DNA from 2 places in the Burkholderia sp. MSh2 genome. Region 2 is predicted to be linked to the other one. Evidence: predicted binding sites of a transcription regulator. Region 2 holds the regulator's gene; the other holds the start of a gene.
What was found. The regulator LexA, encoded in region 2, represses DNA repair genes until DNA is damaged. The targets are predictions, from matches to a motif close to ACTGTATNNNNATACAGT.

Region 1 (4,003 bases), on a different contig from region 2:
CGCTCACCCGAACAGGCCGTGCAGGAACCAGCGCGGCTCGGCGTCGCTCCCCGCCCGCTCCCGGAACACCCAGTAGCACACGCCGACCTCGTCCTGTGCGACATGGTAATCGCGCGCGACGAGCCGGCCGTCGAACCACCCCGCCTCGATCCGCTCCGTCGACGACATCATCCTGAGCGGCGTATGAAAGACCGGCCGGTTCTCGCGCATCAACAGCGGCAGCGGTTCGGCCAGCAGCCATGCGGGCCTCGGCGGCACCGCCGGCGGCCCGCCGGCCGGCTTGCCGGCCTGCGCATCGAGCGGCAGCCAGCGGTTCCCGGCCTCGGGCCGGTGATCGGCGACGGGCGCCGCGCGCAGCACGTTCTCCGCGCCGAGCCGCGCGATCAGCAGCTCGAACAGCCGCGCCCGCGTCTCGCGCGTACCGCCCGGCTCGGGGAAAAGATCGTCGGCCGGCGGCGCGACCGATTCGACGCGCGTGGCCGTCAGACGCACCGCGATCACCGCGGCCGGCAACTCGACGCGCGCGAGCCGCTCGCCGAGCAGCCGCATGAAATGCGTTTCGTCGCGCACGGGGGCGGCGAACGCGAGCGCGAGCGGCGTCGGCGGCACGGCCTGGCGGCCGCGCTCGTGCTCGAGATCGAACGTCATCGCCGCCAGCGACAGTTGCCGCGCGGCCAGCCAGCCGCAGAGCTGCACGACGAGCCGGCGCGCGGCGAACAGCACGGCTTCCGCGTATTCGACGCGCTCCGGCAATTCGAGCCGCACGTCGAACACAGGCGGCACGGCCATCCACGCAAGCGGCTCGACCGCGTCGCCGTACGCGCGATCGAGCGCGGCCAGCAACGCGGGGCCGCAACGGCGCTGCAGCCCCGCGCGCGGCAGGCGGCGCAGGTCGGCGAGCGTGCGGCAGCCGAGGCCGTCGAACCAGCCCGCATACGGACGCGCATCGGGCAGCAGCACGCAGGGCAGCCGGTCGAGCGAACGGACGAGCGAGGGCCCGCTCGCGATGCGGCGCCGGATGCGCGCACGCGCCGACGTACGCGCGAGCAGCCACGCGCCGCGCCCGGTCGGCGCGGCGGACAGGCGCGCCGCATAGCCGAGCGCCGCGAGCGTCGCGCGCACCTGGCGGCACAGCGACGGCAGGCCGCCAAACAGGCGCAGGCTCGGGCCGACGTCGACGATCAGCGTGGCTTCGTCGTCGAGCGCGACGCACGGCGAGAAGCGCAGCAACGCGAGCGCGACCGCGCGCAGCGCATCGGCCTCGCGCGCGGGATCGCGTTCGACGAGCCGGGTCGCGGGCGCGAGCGTCAGCACGCCGCCGCGCTTCATGCCCGCGCGCACGCCATGCCGGCGCGCGGCCGCGTCGGCGATCAGCACGGCGCCCTGTTCGAGCACCGCGCAGCCCGCGCCGCCGCCGTCCGCATCGTCCGCATCGTCCGCCGCGCCGTCAGACGGCGGCGGGGCGCACACGTCGAGCGGCAGGCGCGGCAGATGGATGCCGAGCAAGACGCGCATAGCGGCTCTCCACGATGGGCGACGGCAAATCGAGCACGAGCGGCTCGCCGCGCGCGGGCCCGCGGCGCTTGACGAGATCGAGCGACACGCCGCCCGGCACCGGATGCAGCGCGACGCGCAGCACGGCCGGCGACGGCTGCCGTGCGGCCGACAGCGGGCGCAGCATCACGAACAGCGTGTCGCCCGTGCGCGCGGCCGCGAGATGCAGGCGCCGCAGCGCATCGGGCCGCGGGTCCTGCCAGAGCAGGAGCGCGCCGCAACAGCCGGTCTTGAGCGCCTGCTCGGCGGCCCACAGCGCATCGGTGCGGCTGCCGGCGCGCAGCCACAGCAGCGCGTCGGCCGGCACACCGAGACTGGCGAGCGCGGTCGCATGCGGCGCTTGCGGCGGCGCGACGAGCGCGAGCGGACGCCGCGCGCTGACGGTGCGCGCAAGCGCGGGTGCAAGCAGCCGCATCTCGCCGCAGCCCGGCTGCGCGGCCAGCAGTTCGACGAGCCCGCCGACCGGCCAGCCGCCGCCCGGCAACTCGGCCGACAGCGATGCGAAGCCGGTCTCGATCGTGCGCGGACCGCCGCGCGCGAGCTGCGAGCCGCGCCAGAGCGACGGATGAAGGGATTCGGGAGAAATGGAGGATGCGAGCATGACGCCACCCACAACTGTATGGATATACAGTATATGGTAATGCGCCTGCGTCGCACAGCGCCGGTGCGAAACCGGTTTTCGTCAGAGGAAAATCTGCGGAGAACCCGGCGCGGCCGTCATGTTACCCCGCGCCGGGGCGTGCATGCCCGAGCGCATCCGGGCGCGCCCCCGCCGGGCCGGCGCGGCCTGCCCGCGGGCGACCCGGCGCGACGCGGCATCGCGCGCCGCGCCGCCCCGCCAGCCGCCCGTCAGCCGAGCAGCAGCGCGTCGTCGTCGAGCTGCTCGTGACGCACCTTCTCGAACATCTGCAGCAGGTCGGGCACGTCGAGCCCCTTGCGCGCGTCGCCCGACACGTCGAGCACGACCTGCCCCTGGTGCAGCATCACCGTGCGGTCGCCGTAGTCGAGCGCCTGCCGCATGCTGTGCGTGACCATCATCGTCGTCAGCCGGCTCTCGGCGACGATGCGCGCGGTCAGCTCCAGCACGAACGCGGCCGTCTTCGGGTCGAGCGCGGCCGTGTGTTCGTCGAGCAGCAGGATCCGCGACGGCCGCAGCGACGCCATCAGCAGGCTCACGGCCTGCCGCTGGCCGCCCGACAGCAGCCCGATCCGGTCGGTCAGCCGGTTCTCGAGACCGAGATTCAGGAGCCGCAGCTTGTCGCGGAACAGTTCGCGCGACGGGCGGTCGAGCGCGGCCCGGAAGCCGCGCCGCACGCCGCGCGCCATCGCGAGCGCCATGTTCTCCTCGATCGTCAGCGCCTCGCAGGTGCCGGCCATCGGATCCTGGAACACGCGCGCGACGAGGTGCGCGCGATCCCACGCGGCCTTGCGCGTCACGTCGGCACCGTCGATCGCGATGCGTCCCGCATCGACCGGCTGGTCGCCGCTGATCGCATTGAGGAAGGTCGACTTGCCGGCGCCGTTCGAGCCGATCACCGCGACGAACTGGCCGTCGGGAATCTCGAGCGACAGTCCGCGCAGCGCGCGCGTCTCGATCGGCGTGCCGGGGTTGAAGGTCAGTGTCAGGTCTTGTGCGGACAGCATGTCAGGCTCCCCTGTTCTTGCGCGCGAACAGCTTCTTGCGCGTCGCCGGCAGCACCAGCGCGATCGTGACGAGCGCGGCCGTCACGAGGTTCAGATCCTGCGCCTTCAGCCCGATGAATTCGCTGTTCAGCGCGAGCGCGATGAAGAAGCGGTAGACGATCGCGCCGAGCACGACCGCGAGCGTGGTCAGCACCAGCCGGCGCGCGGGCAGCAGCGTCTCGCCGATGATCACCGCGGCCAGCCCGATCACGATCGTGCCGATCCCCATCGAGATGTCCGAGCCGCCCTGCGTCTGCGCGAACAGCGCGCCGGCAAGCGCGACGAGCGCGTTCGACAGCGCCATCCCGGCGAGCGTCGCGCGGCCCGTCGCGATGCCTTGCGCGCGCGCCATCCGCGGGTTCGCGCCGGTCGCGCGCATCGCGAGGCCGAGCTGCGACGAGAAGAACCAGTCGAGGCCGAGCTTCGCGACCACGACGACGATCGCGAGCAGCGCCGGACGCAGCACGTAGTCGGGCAGCCAGTCGGGCTGCAGCATGGTGAACAGCGTCGGCTCGGTGATGAGCGGCACGTTCGGCCGGCCCATGATCCGCAGGTTCACCGAATAGAGCGCGATCATCATCAGGATGCTGGCGAGCAGATCCATGATCTTCAGGCGCACGTTGAGCCAGCCCGTGACGAAACCGGCCAGCGCGCCCGCGACGATCGCGAGCGCCGTCGCCGAGAACGGGTCGTAGCCGGCGGAGATCAGCGTCGCGGCGACGGCCCCGCCGAGCGGAAAACTGCCGTCGACGGTGAGGTCGGGGAA
Region 2 (4,003 bases):
CGAATCTCGCGACGGAGCTGAATGTCGACCTCGTCGTCGTCGGCCACCGGTGCCGCAGCGGGCTCTCGAGATGGTGGATGGGGTCGGGCAACACGCAACTGCTCGATCGCGTGAACTGCAGCATTCTGGTGGCGTGTTCGTCGGCGCAGGAGCAGAAGGCCGAGATGGCGCGCGAGCGTGAAGCGGCCACGGCGAGCGGCAAATGATCGTCTGATGCGATGGCGGCCTGGCCGGCGATTCGCGCGGGTCGGGCGCCACGCCGGATCAACCGCGCGGGCGCCGACCGCGAGCCGTTACGCGTGCAGGTCGATCGCAGACAACTTCCACGAGAACAGGCCGAAGCGGTGGAAGATAGCCGCATAGCGTGTGCCGTCGGCACTGCGCTGGTAGGTCACGACGAACTCGTCGATGTTCCGGTAGCCGGCGCTGGTTTGCTGCCGGTGCGGCGGATTCTCCGGATCGCCCGGGCCGGCCGGCGCGGCAGAGGCCGGAGCCGGCAATGACGCGGCGCCCGTGTTGCTGCCCGCAACGGCGGCACTTGCCGGGGCCGGGCTGGCCGACGCGTTGCCCGGTGCATGGCCAGGCGGCAGATTCGACCATTCAGGTGGACGCTCGTCCGGCGTGCCGCGCGGCGGCAAGCCGCTCATCAGTGCGGCCACGCCCTCCGGGGTCGTATACGCATCGACCAGCGGGCCGATCAGCGCGGACCCGATCAGTGCGCCGATCATCGCGAGCGGATTGTCTTTCTTCACCGCGTCGATCCGGCGCATCAGTTCTTCCGTGACCTGCTGCTTGAGGCTGATGCGCAGCGACGGAAAATCCACGTATTCACTGATGACCTGCGCGTCGCGCGCATCGATCGCCGATTTCAGACGACCGAGCGCGACATACGGCGACGCGTACGCATAGCCGATCGCCGCAATGACCGCGACGGCCAGCACGACGATCAGCAGGGGCTTGAGCCGCGATGCGCGGCCCGGCGATACGGTCACGTTGCCTCCGGTGCGGGAATGTTCCGCAATCAGAGACCGTTTTGCGCGGCCGATCGTTCCTCTGCGATGCAGCGGTCGATCATGCGGCATACGGCATCGATCGTGCCGACCATGATCAGGCGGGAACGGCCGTGATACACGCGTACCGGCGCGCGGCGCGCGGGTTCCGCGTGATTCAGGCCGGCGTTCAGCGACACCCGCGCGAAAGCGGGGAGCGCCGACGGCAGCAGGGGCGCCTGCCGTTCGACTGCGATTTCTTCTTGCACCGGCGCGGCCGCGGATAGCGGCGCGCAGGGCGTGCGGCCGCGCAGATGACGCAGGCGACCGAATTGGCGGAAAGGCAGCAGGCGGGCAAGGCGTTCCATGATGTTCTCCTCAGCGAGACGGAATGTCAGAGTTCGCCCGAGCGAATCAGCCCGACGGCGATGCCTTCCAGCGCGAATTCCGCGCTGCCGGCCTTGACGAAGATGTTTTCGTAATCGGGGTTCTCCGCGATCAGCTCGAGACCGCCCGGCCGGCGCATCAGGCGCTTGACCGTGACGTCGTCGCCGAGACGCGCGACGATGATCTGGCCGTCCTTCGCTTCCGTGCGTTTCTGCACGGCGAGGAGGTCGCCGTCGAGAATGCCGGCATCGCGCATCGACAGGCCGCGCACCTTCAGCAGGTAGTCGGGCTTGCTGGAGAACAGCGCGGGATCGCACGCGTAATGCTGCGAGATGTGTTCCTGCGCGAGGATCGGGCTGCCGGCTGCGACGCGGCCGACGAGCGGCAGCGACAACTGCATCAGGCCGGCGTGCGGCAGCGTGAACTGGTGCGGGGCGTCGTCGATGCCGAGCAGGCGGATGCCGCGCGACGCGCCGGCGGCCAGCTCGATGACGCCCTTGCGCGCCAGTGCGCGCAGGTGCTCCTCGGCCGCATTCGGCGAACTGAAGCCCAGTTCGGCCGCGATCTCGGCGCGGGTGGGCGGGAATCCGGAGCGCTCGATCGCGCGGCGGATCAAGTCGAACACTTGCTGCTGACGGGCGGTGAGTTTGGTCATGGCTCAACTGTATGGATAGACAGTGAGCTGTATTTTTATACAGTACTCCGCGAATTTCAAGTGTTACGTGAGGTTCGACGCGATCGCGCCGGTTCCGCCGCGATTTCGCGACGTCCTGACGCCGGTTCATCTGCCGCAACCGTCCATCCCGTCTGCGTTAGCACTTTTGAGTATTAAAAAATAAGGAACGATTATTTTTAATCATGTAACCCGTTCGTTAGACTGGCCCGACATCGCAATACCGACAACACTGGAGAACCAAGGATGGCGAAGCGCAATACGGGGCTGGTGGGCGGAGTGGGCCGCCTGATCGCAACACTCGCGCTGGGCGCGGCGGCGGTGCTGGGCGTCGCGTCGCATGCGTGGGCCGATACGACTTTCCTGAACGTGTCGTACGACCCGACGCGCGAGCTGTATCAGGACTTCAACCAGGCGTTCGGCAAGGAGTGGAAGGCGAAGACGGGCGAGACCGTCAACTTCAAGCAGTCGCACGGCGGTTCGGGCGCGCAGGCGCGCTCGGTGCTCGACGGCCTGCAGGCCGACGTCGTCACGCTGGCGCTGGCCTACGACATCGATGCGCTCGCGAACAAGGGGCTCGTCAACAAGGACTGGCAGAAGCGCCTGCCGGACAACGCGTCGCCGTATACGTCGACGATCGTGTTTCTCGTGCGCAAGGGCAATCCGAAGGGGATCAAGGACTGGGAAGACCTGACCAAGCCGGGCATCTCGATCGTCACGCCGAACCCGAAGACGTCGGGCGGCGCGCGCTGGAACTACCTGGCCGCGTGGGCGTACGCGCAGCACAAGCCGGGCGGCAACGAGCAGACGGCCAAGGAATTCGTCACGAAGCTCTACAAGAATGCGGGCGTGCTCGATTCGGGCGCGCGGGGCGCGACGACGAGCTTCGTGCAGCGCGGGATCGGCGACGTGCTGATCGCGTGGGAAAACGAGGCGTTCCTGTCGGTCAAGGAATTCGGCACCGACAAGTTCGAGATCGTGGTGCCGTCGGTGAGCATCCTGGCCGAACCGCCCGTCGCGGTGGTCGACAAGGTGGTGGACAAGAAGGGCACGCGCAAGCTGGCCGAAGCGTACCTGAACTTCCTGTACAGCCCGCAGGGCCAGGAGATCGCGGCGCGCAACTACTATCGCCCGCGTTCGAAGAACGTGCCGGCGGAGCTCACGAAGCAGTTCCCGAAGCTGAAGCTGTACACGGTCGACGACACGTTCGGCGGCTGGACGAATGCGCAGAAGACGCATTTCGCGGACGGCGGCGTGTTCGATTCGATCTACAAGCCGCAGTAACGCCATAACGACAGCGGCGCGCCACGACAGCGCGCCGCATCCCCGACGGGCCGCCGGCGCAATTGCATTGCGCCGGCGTTTGCGTCGGACCCATGAGCTGCATCGACCCAGCAAGAGCATCCGATGACGACGTACACCTTTCGCAAGCCGAGCGCGCTGCCCGGTTTCGGCGTGACGCTAGGCATCACGGTGGCCTATTTGAGCCTCGTGGTGCTGATTCCGCTCGCCGCCACGTTCCTGAAGACCGCGACGCTGTCGTGGGACCAGTTCGTCACCGCCGTCACGTCGCCGCGCGTGCTCGCGTCCTACCGGCTGACGTTCTCGGCCGCGCTCGGCGGCGCATTGATCAACGCCGTGTTCGGCTTCCTCGTCGCATGGGTGCTGGTGCGCTACACGTTCCCGCTCAAGCGCATCGTCGACGCGATCGTCGATCTGCCGTTCGCGCTGCCCACCTCGGTCGCCGGCATTTCGCTCGCGGCCGTCTATGCGACCAACGGCTGGGTCGGCCAGTATCTCGCGCCGCTCGGCATCAAGATCGCGTTCACGCCCGCCGGCGTGCTGGTCGCGCTGACCTTCATCGGGCTGCCGTTCGTCGTGCGCACGGTGCAGCCGGTGCTGGAGGATTTCGAGCGCGAGCAGGAAGAGGCGGCCGCGTGCCTCGGCGCGTCGC

Region 1: imuA (translesion DNA synthesis-associated protein ImuA) is a predicted target of LexA. The motif match lies at 2,169-2,186, and genes of this name have one in related genera.

The regions. Positions count from the first base shown of each region.
Region 1 covers NZ_JPGM01000046.1:23,075-27,077, forward strand. Annotated here, with positions in the region: gene GQ57_RS26785 (Y-family DNA polymerase) at 4-1,515, opposite strand; gene imuA (translesion DNA synthesis-associated protein ImuA) at 1,448-2,155, opposite strand; gene GQ57_RS26795 (ABC transporter ATP-binding protein) at 2,404-3,198, opposite strand; gene GQ57_RS26800 (ABC transporter permease) at 3,200-4,003, opposite strand, start outside.
Region 2 covers NZ_JPGM01000022.1:73,009-77,011, forward strand. Annotated here, with positions in the region: gene GQ57_RS15060 (universal stress protein) at 1-206, shown strand, start outside; gene GQ57_RS15065 (DUF2939 domain-containing protein) at 294-992, opposite strand; gene GQ57_RS15070 (hypothetical protein) at 1,022-1,357, opposite strand; gene lexA (transcriptional repressor LexA) at 1,384-2,031, opposite strand; gene GQ57_RS15080 (sulfate ABC transporter substrate-binding protein) at 2,296-3,333, shown strand; gene cysT (sulfate ABC transporter permease subunit CysT) at 3,457-4,003, shown strand, end outside.